DNA from 2 places in the Caldicellulosiruptor sp. F32 genome. Region 2 is predicted to be linked to the other one. Evidence: riboswitches for the same ligand, from Rfam matches in the RefSeq annotation. Region 2 holds a riboswitch; the other holds the start of a gene.
What was found. Region 2 has a riboswitch for cyclic di-AMP ahead of H964_RS01730 (2-isopropylmalate synthase). Riboswitches for the same ligand answer to the same signal wherever they lie in the genome.
Positions count from the first base shown of each region.

Region 1 (6,834 bases), on a different contig from region 2:
GATTTGTCACCAGATTTTTTAAAAAGGTTATTTATACCCATAGGTGGTAACGGTAATTATCAAAAAGAAAGAATTCCACTGATTTTGGGTATGCTTTTGAGTATTAGCTGGACACCTTGTGTAGGACCAATTTTAGCATCAATTTTGAGTTTAGCTGCTGTGCAGAAGACTTTTGTAAAAGGGGTGATGCTTTTAGTATTTTATTCAATTGGTTTTGCCATGCCATTTTTGTTAACTTCTCTTTTTATAGAGAGAATTAAAGTTTTTTTTGATTTTATAAATAGGCATGTCAAAGTAGTAGAGTATTTAACAGGTATTTTTATGATAATTTTTGGAATCCTTGTATTTTTTGATAAGATAAATCTTTTAAGATGATAAAAATTTAAAACAGGGGGTAACTATTACATGTTGAATCAAAGGGCAAAAAATGTTATCTTTATATTAGTTGTTGCAGTACTCATTGCTCTTTTAGTCTATCAATTTATTCCACGGACAAAGTCACAAGTAAGAGTAAATGGTGCTATTGAGTTTAAGCTTGAATCTGTCGATGGCAAGGAATATTCGATCTCAAGTTTTAGAGGCAAAAAGGTGATTTTGAACTTTTTTGCTACTTGGTGTCCACCATGTAGAGCTGAAATTCCTGACTTTGAAAAGTTCCATAAAAGTAACAAAGACATTGTTTTGATCGGGATAAAATATTCAAGAGGATAGAAATACAGTCAAAGAGTTTTTAAAATCAATGGGTGTAAGTTACCTTGTTTTGCTTGACAAAGATGGCAAAATTGCATCCAATTTTGGGATAGAGGGGATACCAACCACATTTCTATTAGATGAAAATGGCAGAGTAGTAGCAAAAAATGTTGGTATGATGACATATGACGAGTTAGATAAATTTGTAAAACAAAGTAAAAAGGACTGAAGAAAGATGCTTTACAATGAGAGACTTCTTTATGGCGATTTATGGGTTGAATTAAATGGTTCGCTGGCATCAGTTGGTATTACAAAAAATTTAGAAAGAGAACTTGGTGATATTGTTATATTCGAATTCTTGAAGACAAATGGGTATATTCAGCAGGGAGAAGAATTTGCGAGAATTGAGACAATTTACAAAACATATACGTTGAAATCTCCTATCAGCGGCTTTATAAGGCGTGCTAATTGTAAGCTGTGTTACGATCCTACTATATTGAATTTATTTCCGGAAGAGACAGAAATAATTAGTATAGACATAGAGCAACTTGTGTGATATAATGGTGCAAGTGAATATTACAAAATAAAGGGGTTGGAGACACTGATGAGAATGAGTAGAAGAATTGTTGCTATTGTTGTATTGATTGCACTTGCGATAAGTTTGATGCCACTTTATTCACGTGCTGCGGATTTTCCGGTTACAGTAAAAGATGGAAAAGGTAATAGCATTACAGTAAAACAAAAACCTCAAAGAATTCTTTCATTGGCACTTCAGACAGATGAAATTCTTTTGAACATGGTTTCACCAAGCAGAATTATAGGTCTTTCTATATTTGCAGATGATAAGAACAATTCAAACGTTGTGAACTTGGCTAAAAATGTGAAAGGTAGATATTCAAGCAATGACATTGAAAAGATAATTGCTGCAAATCCTGACCTTGTAATTGTTCCCTATTATATAGACAAGTCAAAATATGACCTTTTGAAAAAGGGGCTTAAGTGTCCAATATATGTAAGTTTAAATCCAAATTCGATTTCAAATATCAAAAAGGAGATTATAAATCTTTCAAAGCTAACAGGTGAAATTCAGAAAGGCCAGGCTCTTATAAAGTACATGGATGACAAAATTAACTTTGTCCAAAAAAAGGTAAAATACTTAAGAAAGAAAAAGTATGTGCTTTTCTACACATATTACTTTAACTCAACATATGGAAGAAACACAACACAGCATGAGATTGCAAAATTTGCGGGGGTTATAAACATAGCTGCTGTTGCAGGTTTGAAAGGTTGGCCAACAATTACAAAAGAACAGATTTTAGAGTGGGACCCAGACATTATTGTTATTCCTTCTGCTTCATATAATCCAAAAAAGACTTCTCAGCAATATGTAGAAGAGTTTAAAAAAGACCCTGCTTTTAAGAATCTAAAAGCTGTTAAAAACAACGCAGTGATTATACTTGACGATAGACACGTTCAAACTGTTTCGCATTACATTGTTGAAGGTATTTACGACTTAGCAAAGGCTGCTTATCCATATCTGTTTAAATAACACAAAAGATTTTGAAGTGGTGGTAAGTATTGAAAAAGGTTTTAGTAGTACTGTGCGTAATACTTTTAATAGTATTTGTGGTCTCAATAGGGGTGGGAAGTGTGTTTATCCCTCCCCTTCGTGTTTTAAAGGCACTTTTTTCACTCATTGGTTTTAAAGTAGCTGGGGTCAGCCAGATGGATTTGACAATTATAGGCCAGATTAGACTTCCCAGAATAATAATTGCTATGATTGTAGGCATGAGCTTGTCTGTTGCAGGAGCACTTGTGCAGGGACTTTATAGAAACCCTATGGCAGATCCGGGTATAATTGGAACATCAAGCGGTGCGAGCCTGGGTGCAATTTCTTGTATTGCTCTTTCGTTCAACACCATAAGCATTTTTTATTTACCTTTATTTTCATTTGTAGGTGCACTTGGTATTTCTTTTTTAGTGTACAAGCTTGCAACAAAAGATGGAAAAACTCCCATTTTGAACCTGATATTAATTGGCATTGCTGTATCCACTTTTATATCCTCAATAAATTCCCTTATCCTTTCAAACATCAATCAGTACCAGGTAAGCGAGTATATATTTTGGATGCTTGGCGGGCTTGATAGCCGTAGTTGGACACATGTGAAGATAAGTTTTGTGCCTCTTGTTATTTTGATACTGTGTTCACTTATTTTCGCAAAGAGGATAAACATTCTAATATTAGGAGAAGAAGAAAGCTATACAATTGGTGTCAATCCTGAGAGGCTCAAAAAACAGCTTTTAGTTTTAGTTTCTCTTTTAACAGGGATTGCAGTTTCAGTATCAGGTGCGATTTCATTTGTGGGGCTGATAACACCACATATTTTAAGACTAATTGTCGGAAGTGATTATAGAAAGCTCATTCCTGCTTCAATTCTTGGTGGTGGAATTTTTTTGATTGTGTGCGACACAATTGCAAGAGTGCTGTTTTCACCAATTGAAGTAAAGGTTGGGATTATAACCTCAATTGTGGGTGCACCGTACTTTTTGTACCTTTTAAAAAAGCGCGAGAATGAGGTGACAATTTGATATTATGTCTCTTTATATAGAAAGTCTAAAGTGTGGGTATACAAAACCCATAGTAGAAGTCGAAAATGGAATAGAATTTAAAGAAGGAAAAGTCTATGGGATAGTTGGTCCAAATGGAAGTGGGAAAAGTACATTCATTAAGGCCTTAGCAGGGATTGTTAAAATTTTTGAAGGAAAGGTTTTTTATAATCAAACCGATATATTTTCGCTTTCTGATATTGAACGAGCAAAGATTATATCCTATATGCCCCAAAGTGTATTCTCAAACTTTCCTTTTACGGTGATTGACATAGTAATGATGGGAAGATACCCACACGAAAAGAGTAGGTTTTCAAACGACAAAGAGAGCAAGAAAGTTGCCGAAGAGAAAATAGATATGGTTGAGTTAACAGCAAAAAAGTATTCAAGCATCTTGCAGATTTCAGGTGGTGAGAGGCAAAGAACTTCGTTTGCAAGGGTACTTGCCCAAGAGAGCAAAGTTTTACTTTTAGATGAGCCAAATTCAAACCTTGACATTACACATCAAGAAAAGATTTTAAATATTGTAAAGGATGAAGTGAGATTAGGCAAGATTGCAATAATGGCACTTCACAACATTAAACTCGCGGCGAAGTTTTGTGACATTGTCTTTTTGATGAAAGATGGCAAAATTGTAGACTTTGGAAGGCCACAGGATGTGATAAATGCAGAGAATATAAAAAAGGTGTACAATACCGAAGCAATTGTCTATAGAAATCCATTTGGAATATTTGACATTGAACTAATTCAAAAAGAATATGAAAAGGGTGTTCATGTGCACGTTGTAGCAGGCGGAGGTCAAGGACAAGCAGTTTTTAAACTTTTGGTTGAGATGGGATTTAAGGTTACAACAGGTGTTCTTGCAACAAATGACACAGACTATGAAACTGCTCAGGCACTTTCTATATACACAGTTTTCACAATGCCATTTATGCCAATTGGAGAAGTAGAGTACATTGAAAATGTTGAGCTAATAAAGAAAGCAGATTTTTGTATTTTGTGCGATATTCCGTTTGGAATTCAGAATGTAAAAAATCTTGAATCACTAAGGTTTGCAAAGAAACTATTTATTATAGAACAAGAAGATATTTCAAATCGTGACTTTACAAATGGAATAGCAACAAGTCTTTACAATAGCCTAAAAGAAAAAGCTGTTGTTTTAAATACCTTAGAGGAGCTAAAACACATACTTCAAAGGGAGGAGAAAAAATAATGAATCCAAACAAAAAATGGTGGATTGATATAAATCTTGAAACTTTGAAGAAAAACCTTGAGTTGAGAAATTTTGAATGTTTTATTGTAGACAAAAAAGAGGATATTGTACCTCTTTTAGAAAAAATAATTGAAAAAGGTTCAGTGGTTTCGTGTGGAGGTTCAATGACGCTTTTTGAGTGTGGGGTAATTGATTTTTTGAGAAATGGGAAGTTTAACTTCTTGGACAGGTACAAAGAGGGGTTAAGTGGCGACGAGCTTGGAGAGATTTACAGAAAATCGTTTTGGGCAGATTACTATATTATGTCTTCAAATGCCATAACCCTTGATGGCAAACTTATCAATATTGACGGCAATGGTAATAGACTTGCAGCTTTGATGTTTGGACCAAAAAACGTGATAGTAATTGTTGGGATAAACAAGCTTGTCTTGAATGAGCAGGAAGGAATAAACAGGGTAAGAAACATTGCATCACCTATGAATGCAAAAAGACTTTCAAAGAATACACCTTGTACTTCTTCTGGTAAATGTCATGATTGTTTGAGCCAGGACTGTATATGCAGCCATATTGTTGTCACAAGGAGGCACCCTGTAAAAGGGCGTATAAAGATAATAATAGTAAAAGAGGAGTTAGGATTTTGAGCAGTAATATTTTAGCAACATTCGTGTAACAATTTCGTAAAAAGAGGTTGACGTAATATCGAAATTATAATAAAATAATAACATCAAAATGATTAACAAAAGTGGCTGAATGCATGAGGCAGTTTGTTAAATTTGCCCCATGCAGCGGGAGAACCAGCTTTATTGTGGGGTGAATCGGCAAGCTTTGGCTGCCGTAGGGATGTCCTTCTTGTCCCGAACCCGTCAGCTAATCCCGTAAGCCCAAAAAAGAAGGGAGTTTTTAAATGAATACTAAAGCTTTAATTGGAATTTTGATGTTTTTGCTGCTTATAACATGGAGTAGCAAAGGTTTTGCAAAGACAGCGGAGGCAACAGTTACTGTCAACATCCGAAACAGTCCTTCAACATCATCAAAAGTATTAGGAGTTTTTCCAAAAGGCTTTAAAGCGCAGGTTTTATCATCCACAGGTGGATGGGTTAAGATTTCATTTGATGGTGTTGTTGGGTATGTTAAATCTGATTACATAAAGCTTACAAAAGACAGCAGTACTTCAAATGCAGTAAAAAGTTCTACAAATACAAGGCAAGTAGTTTCTCAGATGCCGATGGCAACCGTTCTAAAAGACAATGCAAGGGTCAGAAGTAATATGTCCACTTCCTCAAAAATACTAAAAACATTGAAGAAGGGTAGCAAGGTATACGTTTTGGCAAGAGAGCGAAACGGTTGGATAAAGGTAAAAACGCTCGATGGCACAGTTGGATATATGGCATATTACCTTTTAAAAATGTCAACAAACCTTACAACAAAGATATCATCACGTGGCAGATATGATAGGGAAGCTCAAGTTGCTTACAATGGCAGTTTAGCTGATAGAATACTTGGGTTTGCTAAAAACCTTTTAGGGATACGGTATCGATATGGTGGTTCATCTCCTTCGACAGGGTTTGACTGTTCAGGATTTGTTCAATATGTGTTTAGAAACTTTGGGATTAGCTTAGAAAGAACTGCAGCTGACATGGCAGCTACAGACGGTGTGAGAATATCATATAATGAGTTAAGACCTGGTGATTTGGTATTTTTTGATACAGACGGTGGTAGAAATTATATCAATCACGTTGGAATTTATCTGGGTGGTGGTAAATATATTCATGCATCGAGTGCAAGAGGCTGTGTTACAATTTCAGACCTTACTTCAAAGTATGGTACATCGTTCATGATGGCAAAAAGAGTGATAAGGTAAAAAGACAAGGGGGTTTTCCAGCTAAAAAGGAAAGCCCCCTTTTTGAGTGCAACCATAGATTATACAAGTATTTTTTTGATTCATTTCTTGCCTTTATTTTTCGTCCTTCTTTACAAGAGGCAGGATTAATCTTTTAACATCATCTTCGCACCTAATCTCCCCAGATACTTTATTGAGTTCCCACTCCTCGTGGTGTACAATCTCACTGCCAGGTAGCAAATTGTAAAGAGGACTTAATGTTTCCATCTCAAGCATGAAATCAGTTGTATATGTTTCATATGAGCACCCAAAATCTGGGTATTCAGCACCTTCTATATGTTTGTAGTATTTTACGAACAGATCTCCGTCATTTAAATAACAAGCCCAACCATCTAAATTTGGATACCCAATTTTAAACGGTGGTTTACAGTCTTTGTCCTGCTTGAGAATAATAAAATCTTCGCCCCAGATAGCTCTGTGGTCG
Region 1 is NZ_APGP01000101.1:70-6,903, reverse strand. Features, by position in the region: gene H964_RS09075 (cytochrome c biogenesis CcdA family protein) at 1-375, shown strand, start outside; gene H964_RS13260 (TlpA family protein disulfide reductase) at 406-711, shown strand; gene H964_RS13255 (TlpA family protein disulfide reductase) at 740-919, shown strand; gene H964_RS09065 (glycine cleavage system protein H) at 926-1,246, shown strand; gene H964_RS09060 (ABC transporter substrate-binding protein) at 1,295-2,239, shown strand; gene H964_RS09055 (FecCD family ABC transporter permease) at 2,269-3,279, shown strand; gene H964_RS09050 (ABC transporter ATP-binding protein) at 3,284-4,510, shown strand; gene H964_RS09045 (lactate utilization protein) at 4,510-5,151, shown strand; cyclic di-AMP (ydaO/yuaA leader) riboswitch at 5,245-5,407, shown strand; gene H964_RS09040 (C40 family peptidase) at 5,415-6,371, shown strand; partial or broken gene H964_RS09035 (hypothetical protein) at 6,465-6,834, opposite strand, start outside.
Region 1: it holds a riboswitch for cyclic di-AMP, as region 2 does, so the genes downstream of both, H964_RS09040 (C40 family peptidase) here and H964_RS01730 (2-isopropylmalate synthase) in region 2, are expected to answer to the same signal.

Region 2 (16,659 bases):
TGGCAAGCCTTTTGTAACAGATGCGAACACACTTTACACGGGAAGAAGAAGCAATGCTCTGGACCACTTAGAAGCTGCGTATGAAAATGGGTTTAACCCGCTTGTACTTGGCTGTCATGTAATCATCGCAGATGGGCTCAAAGGAACAGAGTACAGAGAGATTGAGGTGAACCTTAAACATACTCAAAAAGCAAAGATTGGCTCTGCCATTGCAGATGCTGATATTATAATCTCAATGAACCACTTTAAAGGTCATGAGATGACAGGGTTTGGTGGTGCTATCAAAAATATCGGGATGGGTTCTGGCTCGCGTGGTGGAAAGCTTTTTATGCATTCATCCTCAAAGCCGGTTATAAAGACATCAAAATGTGTTGGCTGCGGAATGTGCGTCAAAAGCTGTGCGCAGTTTGCTATAACTTTGAGTGAGAAGAAAAAAGCGGTCATTGACTATGAAAAATGTGTTGGATGTGGTCAGTGCGTTGCAGTGTGTCAGTTTGGCGCAGCAACAGTCAAGTGGGATGAGGCTGCATCAATTGCAAGCGAAAAGATTGCTGAGTATGCATATGCGGTGCTCAAAGACAAGCCTCATTTTCATGTAAACTTTATAATGAACATATCACCTGACTGTGACTGCTGGTCACACAATGATATTCCTATTGCACCAGATATCGGCATAGCTGCGTCATTTGACCCTGTTGCTTTGGATAAGGCATGTGTTGACCTTGTAAATAGCTCTGCATTCACACCAGCTGGGTCTGTGTTTGAAACAGCAAAACACATTGAGGTTGACGGCAAGATTGACAGGTTCAAGAGCGTTCATCCTGACACAGACTGGAGAGTTGCACTAAAGCATGCTCAAGAGATTGGGCTTGGAAGTTTGGAGTATGAGCTTGTAAAGGTATAGACATTCTTTCTTGCCAAACTGCCGCTTTTCTGGTATGATAAAAATCATAATAAAAAATAAAAACAAAAAAGCTGAATTCCTGTGGCAAAATCCACAGGATAGGGGGGACCCACTTTTTCGGGGTGAATCAAGGCATCTTGCCTTGTAGGGCAAATATCCCTTTCTGCCCGAACCCGTCAGCTAACCCCCGAAGCTTTGAAAGGGAGGTTTGTTTTTATGAATGTTAAATTTAATCCAAAAACTCACATTCTTGAGATTGAGTATCAGTTCAGGGATGTTGAAGAGCCAAATCTTTTCAGGAACATCTATCCTTACAATGAAGTACCAAGGCTTGTTTTCAACCACAGGATTGTGCCCATGAACGTGCCAGAAAAACTTTATATTACCGACACAACTTTCAGAGACGGCCAACAGTCACGCTCACCCTACACTGTTGAGCAAATCTGTAGGATTTATGACTACTTGCATGAGCTTGACAATGGAAGTGGCGTTATTCTTCACACAGAGTTTTTTGTGTACTCAAAGCAGGACAAGGAAGCAGTTTTAAAGTGTTTGGAAAAGGGTTATGATTTCCCAAAAGTCACTGCTTGGATTCGCGCAAAAAAAGAGGATTTTGAGATTGTAAAGAGCCTTGGTATCAAGGAAACAGGAATTCTGGTTTCATGCTCGGACTATCACATTTTTAAGAAGCTCAAGATGACACGAAGCCAGGCAATGAAACAGTACTTAGAGATTGTGTCAGCAGCTTTAGAGGCAGGAATTATACCACGCTGCCATTTTGAAGACATCACACGCGCAGACTTTTACGGGTTTGTCCTGCCGTTTATAAATGAGCTTATGAAGCTTTCAAAAGAGGCAAATATGCCTGTGAAAATCAGAGCCTGTGACACGCTGGGGCTTGGCTCACCAATACCGGGGGTGGCTCTTCCAAGAAGCGTGCCTCAAATAATCTATGGGATTGTAAACTATGGTGAGGTGCCATCTGAGTGGCTTGAATGGCATGGCCATAACGATTTTTACAAGGCAGTCATAAACTCAACAATGGCATGGCTTTATGGTGCCTCAATGGTAAACACATCTCTTTTGGGAATAGGTGAGCGAACCGGCAACACACCATTAGAGGCAATGGTGATGGAATATATTCAGATAAGAGGCAGTGCAGATGGTATGAATGTTGCTGTGATATCTGAGATTGCCGACTATTTCAAAAAAGAAATAGGCTATGAAATTCCGCCAATGACGCCTTTTGTTGGTGACAACTTTAACGCAACACGGGCTGGAATTCATGCAGACGGGCTCATGAAGGATGAGGAAATCTACAATATATTTGATACAGGTAAAATCTTGGGAAGACCACCAAAGGTTATTATAGATGCATACTCAGGTATTGCAGGAATTGTAATCTGGATAAACAGGTATTTTAAAGACAGCGGTATTGACATTCAGGTTGACAAAAAAGACCCAAGGGTTCAGAAGGTCAAAGAATGGGTAGATGGTCAATATGAAAATGGAAGAAATACATCAATAAGTGATGAAGAGTTAAAAGAGGTTGTAAAAGAGGTATTTGGAATATAAAATAAAGCAAGGCTGCCAAATTAACGGCAGCCTTGTGCTTTGTATAATAAAACCTTTTTGTGCTGGGGGTTTGATTTAAAAATATGCTCATTTTTGTCCATATTTTGTCACGTATCTCTCATGAGCTCTTTTTACCTCTTCAGGTGGAATCTCGATAGGCTCGCCCATCATCTTTGCAATAAACACTGTTTTTGCAACATCTTCTACCATAACAGCCGCTTTTACTGCCTCATCAACAGTCCTTCCTATTGTAAATACTCCATGGTTTTGAAGAAGAATTGCCGGACTTTCTCCTATATACTCAACTATTACCTTGCCTATGTCTTCACCACCAATCTGAGCATACGGTCCGCATGGAATCTCACAGCCAAACTCATCGGCAATTGCTGTCAAATACACTTTTATTGGCTGGCCCAGTGCTGCAAACGCCGTTGCATAGTTAGAATGTGTGTGCACCACTGCATTTATATGTGGCATGTGCTTGTATACATAAAGATGTGTGAGAGTGTCTGTTGAAGGTTTTAAATTCCCTTCAACAATATTTCCGTCCATGTCAACAACTACCATCTTATCAGGTGTCAAATCGTCGTACATCACACCTGATGGTTTTATAACAACAAGGTTTGTGTCAGGGTCGCGAGCTGACACATTTCCGGATGTCCATGTAACAAGACCATATTTTGGAAGATATAAATTGTATTTGCAAACAAGTTCTTTTAAGCTTTCAAGCATTTTTAAAATCCTCCTTTTGTTGAATTTCTGAAGATTATCTCACATTCAACCTCTTCCTTGACACCAGTTCTGCTCTTCTTTATCATAGATAGTGCTGCTTTTGCTGCCATCTCGCCAAGCTTTTCTTTTGGGTGTTCAACTGTTGTGAGTTTTATTTCTGTCAGTGTAGAAAGAAGTGAGTTGTCATATCCAGTAACCGATATATCTTGAGGAATTCTAAATCCCATTTCTTTTAGCTTTACACAAAGAGGAAGGGCAATCTTGTCGTTGTAACAAACAGCAGCATCAAATCTTTCTCTTGAGATGATTTCAGCTGCTCTGTTATGAACAAAATTGTACTCCTCACTTGTAAAAAAGATTGCATCAAACTCTGCCTGTGCCTCCTTGCATGCCTTTTCAAACCCACTATACCTTTTTATCCCCTGCAAATCGTCTCCTTTGAAAATGCCAAGAAGCTTTTTGCACCCACTTTTTATAAGACTCTGGGTAAGCTTATAAACTGCTGACTGGTCTTTGGTTATTATGTAGTTTTGTGCTATGTCTTGTAAAATAGTGTTGATGAAAATTACAGGAATCTCTTTTTGTATAAGTTTTCTGTAAAGGTCTTGATTTTTAGAAGGCAAGGCACTTTTTGTCGGCTCTATTATGACAGCGTCTATGTTTGGATTGTTTATTATGCTCTCTAAGTGATATCTTTCAAATTCGTAGCTGTTGTCGGTTGAAAATAGCAAAAGCCCGTACCCTTCATGTGCTATCACCTTTTCAATTCCTCTTATAATCAGGGGAAAGATGTAGTCTGATATAAATGTTGTCAGAACAGCAATGCATTTAGAGCTGTCAGCACTTTTCTTTGCAACAAACGTACCTCTCCCCTTTTGAGACACAAGGAGTCCTTCAAACTCAAGTTCCATTATAGCTCTTCTTACCGTGTGACGAGAAACTTTGAACTTTCTTGCAAGCATATTTTCTGAATAAATCTTCTCGCCCTCTTTGAACTTGCCAGAGTTAATTCCTTCAATAATAAAATCTTTTATAATCTCATATTTGGTTTTGCTCATTTTATCATCATCTTGTCCATACAAGTTTATTTTTATCATACCACTTAAAAAATTTTAAATCAATACCATTATTTAACTCGCAGGCTACCCTTCAAAAAGTCCGAAAAGCTTTTTAAAAATGGGTAGCCTGTGTTTGAAAAGTTAAAAAACCTAAAAGCTTTACATCCTCGAAACTTCTTCTTTTATCTCTTTTAGCCTCTTCATCACATCATTTGCTCCACTGCCAAAGTAGTCGTGAAGAATTCTGTATTCTCTGTAGAGCTTTTTGTAAATCTCATGATTTTTTGGATTTGGCTTGTAAGAATAGTCTTTTAACTTTGCCATCTTCTTTGCAGCCTCAAATATGCTGTCATAACCACCTTTTTCTTTTCCTGCAGCAACTGCACCAAACATTGCAGAGCCGAGTGCTGGCGTCTGAGGTGATGCTGATACCTTTATCTCAAGTCCTGTCACATCAGCATAAATCTGCATCAAAAGCTCGTCTTTTTCAGCAATGCCACCACACGCATAAAGCTCTCTTACCTCAATGCCATGCTCATTGAAGTTGTCAATTATTATCTTTGTGCCGTACGCTGTTGCCTCAATCAGTGCCCTGTACATCTCCTCTGGCTTTGTAGTTAAGGTCATGCCAAGCATCATACCAGTGAGGTCTGCATCAACCAGAATTGACCTGTTACCATTCCACCAGTCAAGCGCCAAAAGACCGCTTTGACCAGGTTTTAATGCTTTTGCTTTTTCTTTTAGAAGCTGGTAGATATTTAATCCTTTTTGCTTTGCTTCTTCAAAGTAATGCGCTGGCACGCAGTTTTCAACAAACCATTCAAAATGGTCTCCAACACAGCTCTGACCTGCCTCATACCCATAAAAGCCAGGTAAAATTCCATCTTCGACATACCCGCAGATGCCTGGGACCATCTTCTCTTCATTCCACAAAAGCATGTGGCATGTAGATGTTCCGATTATCATCAGCATCTTACCAATATCAGTAATCCCAACAGCAGGAACTGAAACATGCGCATCCACATTTGCAATTGCAACAGCTGTTCCAGGATTTAAGCCCATTAGCTTTGCCATCTCTTGTGTGAGCTCACCAGCTTTCTGGCCAATAGGATATATGTCGCGGGATAGCTTTTCATCAACAACATTCTCAAGTCTTGGATGAAGTGCTTTGAAAAACTCTTTTGAAGGATATCCTTCCCTCTTGCTCCAGATAGCTTTATATCCTGCTGTGCATGAGTTCCTCTTCTCAACCCCTGTCATCTTCATTACAATCCAGTCAGCAGCCTCAATGAATCTGTCTGCCTCTTCATAAACCTCTGGTGCTTCTTCTAAAATCTGCATGATTTTGGGGAATAGCCATTCGGATGAAATCTTTCCGCCATATCTTTGTAAAAACTTCTCCCCTCTTTCTTGGGCTATTTGGTTTAGCCTATTTGCATATTTTTGAGCAGCATGGTGTTTCCACAACTTAACATAGGCATGAGGATTTGACTTGAACTTGGGAAGCTCACAAAGCGGTGTCCCATCCTTTTTGATAGGAAGCATAGTGCAGGCTGTAAAGTCAATTCCTATTCCAATCACATCGTCTTTGGAAACACCTGCTTTTTTCAAGACATCTGGAACGGTTGTTGCCAAAACCTCTATATAATCCTGTGGATGTTGAAGTGCCCAGTCATGAGGAAGTTTTGTACCATCTGGCAAGCTCTCGTCCATGACTCCATGAGTGTACTCTTTCACACTTGTTGCAACCTCTTCACCTGTCTCAACATTAACAAGCACTGCTCTTCCTGACTGTGTCCCAAAATCAATTCCTATACTGAACTTTGCCATAAAAATCCCCCTTTTCCCCTTTTGCTTGTGCATACATGTTTCTTTAAAAATATAGTAGCATATATGCAAAAAGAACAAAAGAGAGAGGATAAAAAAAGTTGTATATATACAATTTAAGCATACATTCCACTCAAATTATTTTTACACAAAGTTGTTTTATAGGAAAAAGATAGAAGAACTGAAAGAGCGGAAAAACAAAACGAATGGTCACTTTTTAAAAAAGAGTGATATAATTTTATATAGAAAGTGTTAATACTCCGAGAAAAATTAAATCTGGAGGTGAGAAAGAATGAAAAGTTTCAAAAAATTATTTGCCTTATTAACAATAATGAGTTTTATCCTTTTCATTTCAGCGCCCTTTGTACCAGCAGCCCAAACTCAACAATCCTCATCAAATCCTTTAGAAAAAGCTTTTAAAACTGAACTTACCAAGCTTTTGAATCCTGATCTTCCAATTTCGTGTGACATCATCACTACCTCCAACGGTCAAAAATCAATAGGCTTTGGTGTAAATGTTCTGGTAAATAATACAAGTAGCCACAAAATATCTGCAGATAGGAAAAACAAAAAATTCTTTGTTCAAGCCAAAAAAGGAAATTCAACTTCAACAACTTATGTAAATGGTCAAAAGGTTTATATCCTGGATACAAAAGACAATAAATATATAGAAACCAGCTTCCCTGCAAGTTTGTGGCTCTCAATTAATATGTTAGACACACCACTTTCTCAAAACCTAAATAAGTTCAATCAAACAGTTTTGAACTATCTCAGTTCACAGACACCTTCTATTGTAAAAGGTGCTTATAGGACAAAAACTTTAGCTTTTGGCAAAAACGTTGACTGCTATGTGCTGACAACAACTTTGCCTGGCAAAGTTATAGAGCCTGCAGCAAAAGATCTTTTGCTTTCAAGTACAAGAACAATCCTCTCCCAGTTTTCGCCAATGATAGATTTATATCTCAAAACATTGACAGATGAAGAAAAGCAAGCTTTAAAATCTTTAAATGTAGACCCTGCTTCAATTAGCGGAGCTCAAATTACAAAACAGATTGAAAGTGCAATCACTTCATCAGTGAACTTATTAAAATTGGATGACTACAAAGTAAGCTTTTATTTAGACCAAAAGACAAATAAAATTGTAAAGATTATAATTAAAAACATGCCTGCAAACAACAGTGGTGTTTCTTCAAGAATTGAGATAACCAATATTACAACTGGAAATGATGTAAAGTTTTTGCAAATAAATGAAAGCATGATAAAACGGCAAAATGTACAACCTGACTTGTCAAGCATCTTAAAACTTTTGGAAGGCTTTGCAACTAAGATTCAGCAATTAAAATAAAGTAAAAATATAAATTTGGAAAAAATGAGATTTGCGAAGGAGGCTGTCAAAATGCGGCAGTCTCCTTTATTTTTCTGTATTTCGATAAACTCTCTTCCCAAATTTCTGTAACATTCTTTTAATTATATTCACACAAACTACCCTTATAATCAAATAATGTTGTGTCTTTTGGGAGAAAGACTTGCTGCAAAAGAAGGTGAAATTTTATAATGCAAAAGACAAAATATTTCATCGCAGTATTAACAATAGTTGCAATTTCCTTAATATTATTGTTTCCAATTTACGTTTCTGCTCAACGAGAAGAAATCAAAATACCAGTACTGGTTTATCATTACTTTTACAAAGACAAAGAAGAAGCTGTAAAATGCAACCATAGTACAGTCACCTCTATTGAAAATTTTGAAATCCAAATGGATTATCTTCATAGAAAAAACTTTAAGACATTGACAATGGATGAGCTATATAGATTTTTAAAAGGCGAGTATACACCACCAAAAAATTCTGTAGTAATCACAATGGATGACGGATACAAAAACAATGTCACATTGGCATACCCAAATTTAAAAAGATATGGTTTTAAAGCTTGTATCTTTGTAATTGGAAAAACTGTTATAGACAAGTCAAATAGACCTGATGAATTTGAATACCTTAATTTAGAAGACATGGTAAAATACTCTGATGTGTTTGAGTTTGGCTCTCACACATATGATATGCATAAAATTGTAAATGGCAAACCTGCACTTTTGCAGTACAGCATGCTTGACATTCTCTTTGATTTTATAAATGGTCAGATGGTAGTTCAATCACCTTATTTTGCATACACGTTTGGTGGATATAATGAAGTAATAATTGAGATTTTAAAATCCTTTAATTATAAGCTTGCTTTTACAACAAAAAAAGGGTACGTAACATCAAACAGTAGCCCATACGAGCTTCCAAGGTTCACTATTTCAGATAAAATTTCTTTTCAGCAGTTTGTAAGGATTGTAGAAGGAAAGTATTTTGAAGATTATTCAGAAAAAAAACAAAAGAATAATTATAAAAGCCGACCTTCAGTTGGTGTTAATGTGAATAGAAGAAAAAGCATTCCTATACTCCGACGGAGTTAGGGATTTTCATATTTTATATAGCTGTTTGCTTTTATATCTCAGATACAAAACTGTCCCCCCTATAGCAAGAAGACCACTTATAAGCTTATTAAAGAGGAAAATTGATATATATGAAGGTGCAACTGCACCTAAGAATCCTAATTGTGGGCCCACAACAGAAGCAGTTGTAATACTCAATGCTGCATTTATAACTCTTGACTTAGAATCCATCTTCTCATAAAGATAAAGTGTGGGAACACAATTTATCAAAAGTATCATCATTCCTTCTATCCCCTGTTGATTTAACGTTAGGTATTTTCTAACAAAACCAGAATATTTTATTAACACATTATAAACAATTGAGAAAAATACATAGCTTCCAGCTATTAAAATTGCCATTTTCAAAGGCAGTTTTATGCTCTCATCTAAAGCAGTTTTGTAAGGTAAAATTGCTCTGCCGGTTAGAATGTGAAAACCTAAAAATATAAGACCAATTAAATTCAAGATGTTCATTGCCCTGCCCAAAATTTTCATCAAATTTATTAAAATGAACCATTCTTTAGCAATTCCAAAAGCTAATATAATCACAATTGCTATGACAAAGAATATTAGTCTGAAAACTTTTAAAACGTCAAACCCGTAAAAAATAGATGTCAAAAGAATACCTGCGGGAATACATATAATTCCTATAAGGCTGCCTCTAATAAACTCATCCCTGTATTCTTTCTTTAGTATTCCAAACGCAACAGGATATGTAAAACCTATACTTGCCCCCAAAGTAGAGCTCAATAAAATACCACCTATCAATTTTGATGTTTCATCTTTTGAAACCTCACTGGAAATATGATACCCACCCATATCTATAGGTAAAATACAGGATATCAACACTGCTCCATCGCTTTGAAATAGCCTTGCCAAAAATCTTGAAGGATTTATCAATATAAAGCTCAAAAATGGATACAGATAAAGTATTCCCGTCATTGAAAATATTGCCTTTGCCATAATCACAAAGCCTTCTTCGGCTTTTGAAGCAAGTTTGAATTTATCTCCTATGATTTTGTCTAACAATCCTAAGGCAAAAGAAGTAGAAAAAAGGTAGAATAGAACCTTATTAATTAGCATTCTTAAGACCTCTTCCTTTTTCTCATTCCATTTTTCACAATATTTTATCACACATTCTATTTACAAAAAACTATTTAATTCTCTATTTCTCATACACCCACACTCTCATTTCTCCTTTTCCTCTATTTCCCCATGCAAAATATGGGATAAATTTCACCTTCGTAGGTTGATATCTGACCTCAAAATCAGTTTTATAAAGTTGATCTTCAAAATCGTCTCTCCTAATTTTGTAACCGTGTGCATAAACTACGTAAATTCCATTTAGCAATTTTTCATCAAACTGGAGCTCCAAACTGCTATTTCTATCAACAGAAACTAAATGAAGATTATCCCCATTGTCTGCCTCTTCAATGCAAAAAACAACAGGACCTTTTACTATTGCAACTTTGCCAATATTTTCTCTCACAAGAGGATTTGAATATGCTCTTTTCAGCTGAGTTGGAAGTATAATCTCTATCCTATCATTTGATTTCCAGCCACGTGTTATTGAAACATAGCCATCTTTTAAATTAAAACCAGTCAAAAGCTCTCCATTGATTCTGATTTCAAACTTATCACACCAGCTTGGAATTCTCAAATTAAGAGTAAAATACACTTCTCCATCAGTAATTATTTTAAAATTGACCTCATCATTAAATGGATAGCTTGAATTTTGTACGATTTTTGCTTTTTGGTTATTAATTGGAAATTCAGCCTCACTGCCAATATACAAGTTTACATATATCTCATTGTTATTGTACAAATAAATATACTTACCAATAGAAGCCAATAGTCTTGCCACATTTGGTGGACAGCAAGCACAGCCAAACCAAGGTTGACGTTCTGGTTTTACATGGTGTCTGTCAAACCTTTTTTCTACTTCTTTTGGAAATACTTCAAGAGGGTTAACATAAAAATACTTTTTGCCATCTTGTGACATAGCTCCTATTATAGTGTTATAAAGAGCTCTTTCTACAACATCGTAGTACTTGCGGTGTGGTTTTATTCTATTCATCCGATGGGCAAAAAATACAAGCCCTACAGATGCGCAAGTCTCAGCATACGCAGCAGCATTTGGCAAATCGTATTCAAATGTAAATGCCTCACCATGCGCAGATGAACCAATTGCACCTGTAATGTACATCTTTCTATTTCTTATATCATCAAATAGGGCTTCACATACCTCATAGAGCTCTTTATCTTTTGTATAATGAGCAACATCGGCCATGCCAGAATAAAGGTAAACTGCTCTGACAGCATGTCCCACAGCTTCTCTTTGCTCTCGAACAGGTTTGTGTGCTTGCAAATACTCTCTTCCAAGTCCTTTAAATCCTTGCCAATGCTCTTTTTTGCCTCTTTTTTCCCATTCTATATCGAAGTAGTATGGTTCTTGTCCTCTCTCATCAATAAAAAACTTTGCAAGTTCAAGGTATTTACTATTGTTTGTTACCTCATATAGCTTTACAAGAGCAAGCTCTATCTCGGGATGTCCATCGTAGCCTCTGATCTTACCCTCTTCTTTTCCAAACACGCTATAGATATGGTCTGCAAGCTTGCAAACAATATCTAAAAGCTTAGTCTTTCCAGTTGCTTTAAAGTGAGCAACACCAGCTTCAATCATATGTCCTGCAGTGTAAAGTTCATGGCACTCTTCTAAATTTGTCCATCTTTTGCCCTTTTCCTTGATGGTAAAATATGTATTCAAATACCCATCTTCCCACTGAGCCTTTTTAATTATATCAATGACCTCATCAACCTTTTTCTCCAAATCAGGATTTGGATACTTTTCAAGAACATATGATGCTGCTTCAAGCCACTTTGCAACATCGCTATCTTGAAAAACAAATCCCTCAAATTCCCCATCTTCAAGACCCGCTGCTATCTTGAAATTTTTTATTGCATGGCTCTTGACAGGAATATCAACTAAGTCGTTCAAAATTTCCCACTGATATGGTACAACTACATCACGAACGAGATCTACATACCTTCCCCAGAATGGGTCTTTGATAGTGACATCTTTTATCTCTGGGGATTTCAAATAATTTGTAAAAGGATTTTCAGTCATATTTTTTCACCACCTAAGTATTTAATTTTTATCCTTCGTCTTTATTTTCCGACATTATTCTTACTTTTTCAAGTTGAAAAAAACAATAATTTTGGTGGAAAAATTTGATTTAACCTTTCACATTGATCTGTAGTCATGACCATGAATAGGTCTTTTTATCAGCATTTAAATCATTACCACTTTTTGTCTCGAAGCTTTGTCGGTTGTGCGGCCATGATAGATAGTTCTTCGTTTAAATCTAAAAATTTATTTTCATTTGTCAGAACAACTAAATAATCCCCAGCTAAAATCTTAGTTTCACCTCTTGGTATTAATTCTGAAGAACCTCTTCTGATGCTTACTAACAAACAATCAGATGGCCACTCAATATCTTTTATTCTTTTCCCATCAATTGCAGAGCCAACACCAACAGGTACTTCAAATAATATTTTGTTCTCTTCATCTCTTTCTACTTTCACATAGCCATTTTCAAGTAAACGCTCCAGCAATACTTCATAAATCGGTTTGTTTTTTAATATCTCCGAAGTTAAATATGCCAAGATAGAAACTGTGCTCAGTGCTAATAAATGTCTAAAAGAACCTGTCATTTCTGTAACTAACAATGCTCCTGTTATTGGTGCTTTTACAATTGCTGCAAAATTGCCTGCCATTGCTATAATAGCAAAGTCCTTAATGAAGCTGGGGTTTAAATGAAAGAACTTGCTTGCACAAATTCCATAAATGTTCCCTACTAAAGTCCCAATTAGAAGAAGTGGCATAAAAATACCACCTGGAGCGCCAGAACCATAACTGATCATGGTAAACAAAAATTTAACCACTAACAAAGTTAAAGTAAAAAACAGCCCATACTTAGAATTATTCAGAGACCTGATTACATTTTCTCCCCCACCTAAGGCATCTGGAATGAATAAACCAACAAAAATAGAAAGTAAAAATGGTATTAAAAGCTTAATCTCTGTACTCAGTTTTGTTTTTTTATATATTTCTTGAGTCTTTAATAGCACTGTGTTAAAAGCAAAACCAATAAATCCCATTATTATTCCAAGCACTATTAGGTAAGGATACTTATTAAGTGGAATAAGTGTAAGATAACTAAAATCGAAGAGAGGTTTTAATCCAAAAAAGCTTGAAGAAACAAAATCTGCTGTAAGCGATGAAATCATTGTCGAAACTAAAACAAGCGGTGAAAAGTTTTTATGTAATTCTTCAAGTGCAAAGACAACTCCAGCCAAGGGTGCATTAAATGCAGCTGAAAGGCCTGCACTTGCACCACATGTAATAAGATATTTTTCTTCAACCCTAAATCGTTTCAAAAATCTGCTTATTCCTTGTCCTATCGCTGCTCCTAATTGAATCGAAGGACCTTCTCGTCCTAAAGACAGTCCACTTCCTATACACAACACTCCTCCCAAAAATTTATACAAAAGTATTTTAAACCAGTAAACTTTTAACAATCCCTTCACTATACCACTTACTTGAGGTATTCCACTTCCACTTACCATGGGCTCTCTTTTTAAAATTACCCCACTGAGATAAGCTACAATAGTTAAAACAATTGCCCAGCCTAAAATCCAAAAATTTCTTGTATTTAGGATATCGTAAATATTTTTCACAACCTCAGAAAGTTTTTCTAATATGTATCTGAATAAGGTAACCCCGGCTCCTGCGAAAATACCCACTACAAATGCTTCCAATATCATTCTTTTGCGAAAAGTTATCCATTCGCTCAATATTTTATATGTGAGACTTTTGCTCTTTCTCAACGAACTTCTCTCCTCCTTTGCAAATATGCCTTGTTTTTCATTTTAGCAAAGAAAAATATTCTTGTTAAGTTTTTGTAAAAATTTAACAAGTAGGATAGCGTGGTGTGTGAATGTTTTTTAAATTAGGATGAAAATAATGAAAGTAGATCAAATAAAAGTTCTGCCGAAAAAACTTATATTTTCACTTCATTATGTATTTCCTACAACTTGTTACTCTCAGTTTTGTGCATATTTTTATTGCCTTTTTTTGGCTTAAATTTTAAAAGTCTCAGAAAAATAAACCACTTGAGCTATTTTTCAGTTAGCTCAATTTTTAGTGCATAATCTCTACAACCTATATATTTTACTATCTATAAAACATCAAAATAACAATTGAATTAAAACTTTTAGGGGAATATAATTTTGTAATCATGTGAAAATTACTTAAATCAACTACTCAGAGGGGGAGTTTTGGCTTGTTTGAAAAACTAAAGAGAATCCTTATAGGAAAGCCTTTGCCAAATGAAGCAGAGAAGACAGAAAAATATGGTGTTTTATGGGGATTGCCAATTTTGTCAAGCGATGCTATATCGTCTGTTGCATACGCTGGACAAGAAATTTTGTATGTCCTTTTGCCTGCAATAGGATTTCTCGCTTTTAAAGAAATATCTGTTGTAACATCCGCAATCATAATACTTCTTTTTATTTTAATGCTTTCTTACAGACAAACTATTGAAAACTATCCAAATGGTGGCGGTGCTTTCATTGTCGCGAAGGACAACCTTGGCGTTTTGGCAGGCATTGTGGCGGGAGCATCTTTGTCAGTTGACTACATCTTGACAGTGGCAGTTTCTATCTCCTCAGGTGTTGACCAGATTGTGACCGCGCTTGAATTTTTAAAGCCTTATAAGATCGCTTTATGTCTCTTTTTAGTCCTATTTTTGATGATTGGAAACCTTCGGGGAATAAGAGAATCATCCAGAATATTTGGGATACCTGCTTATGCTTTTATGTTTTCAATCTTAGTTTTAATCATAGCTGGGTATATAAAACTAAGGGTGGGATATGTTCCGCCAGAGCCAAAGGTAAATTATTCCCCCCATCCTGTTACTCTCGTTTTGCTTTTGAAGGCATTTGCAAGCGGGTGCACAGCTTTAACTGGAATTGAGGCTGTATCAAATGCTGTTCCAAACTTTAAAGACCCGGCAACAAAACATGCTAAAACTGTTTTGCTTTTATTGTCGTTAGTAATTCTCGTTCTGTTTGGCGGAACAACACTTTTGGCAACACACTATCATATAGTTCCTACTGAAGGTGCTATGCTTGTTTTGATGGCACAAGAAATATTTGGAAAAAGCTTTATGTATTATGTTGTTGCTGCAACAACCTTTATAATCCTTGTTTTTGCTGCAAACACTGCATTTTCTGGCTTTCCGATGCTTGTTGCTGTCATGGCAAAAGAAGAATTTGTGCCAAGGCAGCTGAGCCTCAAAGGTGATAAACTTAGCTATTCAAATGGAATTATCATCCTTGCTCTGGTATCTGCACTTTTGATTGTAGCATTTAATGGTAACGTAACAGCGCTCATTGGTCTTTATGCAGTCGGCGTCTTTATATCATTCACACTATCTCAATCAGGCATGTTTGTAAGATGGCTTAAGAACAAAGGTAGTCATTGGCACATAAAAGCATTTATAAACGGATTTGGTGCACTCACAACATTTGTTGTTGTCATTATAATTGCAATAACTAAATTCAAAGAAGGTGCGTGGATTGTTGTTCTTTTAATTCCTCTACTTGTCTTTGCAATGATAAAGGTAAAGCTTCATTATATTGCCGTCGCAGATCAGCTGAGAGTAACACCTGCAGACAAAGAACTATTGGATGTTGATCATAACATCTACAGAAACAGAGTTATTGTACCGATTGAAAGTTTAAATAAGGCAAGCATCCGTGCTCTTAGATTTGCAAAAACAATCTCAGACAATGTAATTGCTTTCAATGTATCAATAAATGAGGAGCAGGCAAAAAAGCTACAAGAAAGGTATAAAATGCTCAATTGCTCTATTCCGCTTGTAATAAGGTATTCACCTTATAGAAAAATATTAGAACCGCTTTTAGAGTATATAAAGTCAGAAGAGTACAACTATCAAAAGGGGGACATGATAACAGTCATCATACCCAAATTTACTGTACAGCGCTGGTGGCAAAAGATTTTGCACAATCATACGTGGCTGTTTATAGAAAAAGAGCTTTTAAAACACAAGCACATTGTTGTATCTGTCATGCCGCTGCAGCTGAAAGATGATGATGTGGTTTTGAAGAAAAAGAACAAACCTTTGTGGAAGATATTAGAGGAAGACTAAGTAATAAAAAAAGGACATAGCCAACTGCTTTGCGCAAGCTGGCTATGTCTTTTTATTGTTTTTTGTCATGCTGTAGTCTTGTTTAAAATGAAATTGTTTTTTGTGAAATCAATTAAGTTTTATGGTATAATTAAATTAAAAATCAAGATAATTAAAAATTTTTCGACAACGAAGTTTTAATATAAAAAAGGAAGGATAGGGAGTAAAATAATGACACAAAAAGTTCCACACAACCAGTATGACTTAACTTTTAAAAGAGTTTTACAATTTAAGGATGTATTTTTAAATTTTTTAAAAGATCATTTAGACAGGGACTGGGTAGATAAAATAGATCCAGAGAGTTTGGAGTTTGTAGACAGGAGCTTTATTAAAGACGAGTTCTTAGAAAAGGAAGCAGATGTCATTTATAAGGCAAAATTAGAGGAAACAGATATCTATTTTTATGTTTTGATCGAGGCTCAATCAACAGTAGATGAAAGTATGCCAATAAGACTATTTGAATATATGAATTTAATATGGAAAAGGCATATGGAAGAAAATAAGGAGGAACTTTTACCCCCGATAATTCCTATTGTGCTTTATAATGGTAAAAAGAACTGGAGTGTTCCTCGACATATAATAAGAGGGTATGATATATTTAAGGATGATATATTCAACTACTGGTTAGTAGACGTAAATAAACTTGATGAAGAAAAACTCAAAGGCCGGTTAGACCTTTTGAGCAGTATACTGTATTTAGAAAAGTCGAAGCGATATGCAGAAGAATTTGTGAAAAAGCTGAATGAAGTATCTGAATACATAAGGGGGCTACCTCAGGAGCAGCTTAAGGTATTTTGTTCATGGCTGTTGAGAATTG
Region 2 is NZ_APGP01000025.1:220-16,878, forward strand. Features, by position in the region: gene H964_RS01725 (DUF362 domain-containing protein) at 1-904, shown strand, start outside; cyclic di-AMP (ydaO/yuaA leader) riboswitch at 964-1,115, shown strand; gene H964_RS01730 (2-isopropylmalate synthase) at 1,121-2,479, shown strand; gene H964_RS01735 (L-ribulose-5-phosphate 4-epimerase) at 2,567-3,211, opposite strand; gene H964_RS01740 (GntR family transcriptional regulator) at 3,214-4,308, opposite strand; gene H964_RS01745 (ribulokinase) at 4,429-6,099, opposite strand; gene H964_RS01750 (hypothetical protein) at 6,389-7,441, shown strand; gene H964_RS01755 (polysaccharide deacetylase family protein) at 7,651-8,550, shown strand; gene eutH (ethanolamine utilization protein EutH) at 8,557-9,651, opposite strand; gene H964_RS01765 (glycoside hydrolase family 127 protein) at 9,734-11,695, opposite strand; gene H964_RS01770 (ClC family H(+)/Cl(-) exchange transporter) at 11,869-13,458, opposite strand; gene H964_RS01775 (APC family permease) at 13,914-15,803, shown strand; partial or broken gene H964_RS01780 (Rpn family recombination-promoting nuclease/putative transposase) at 16,014-16,659, shown strand, end outside.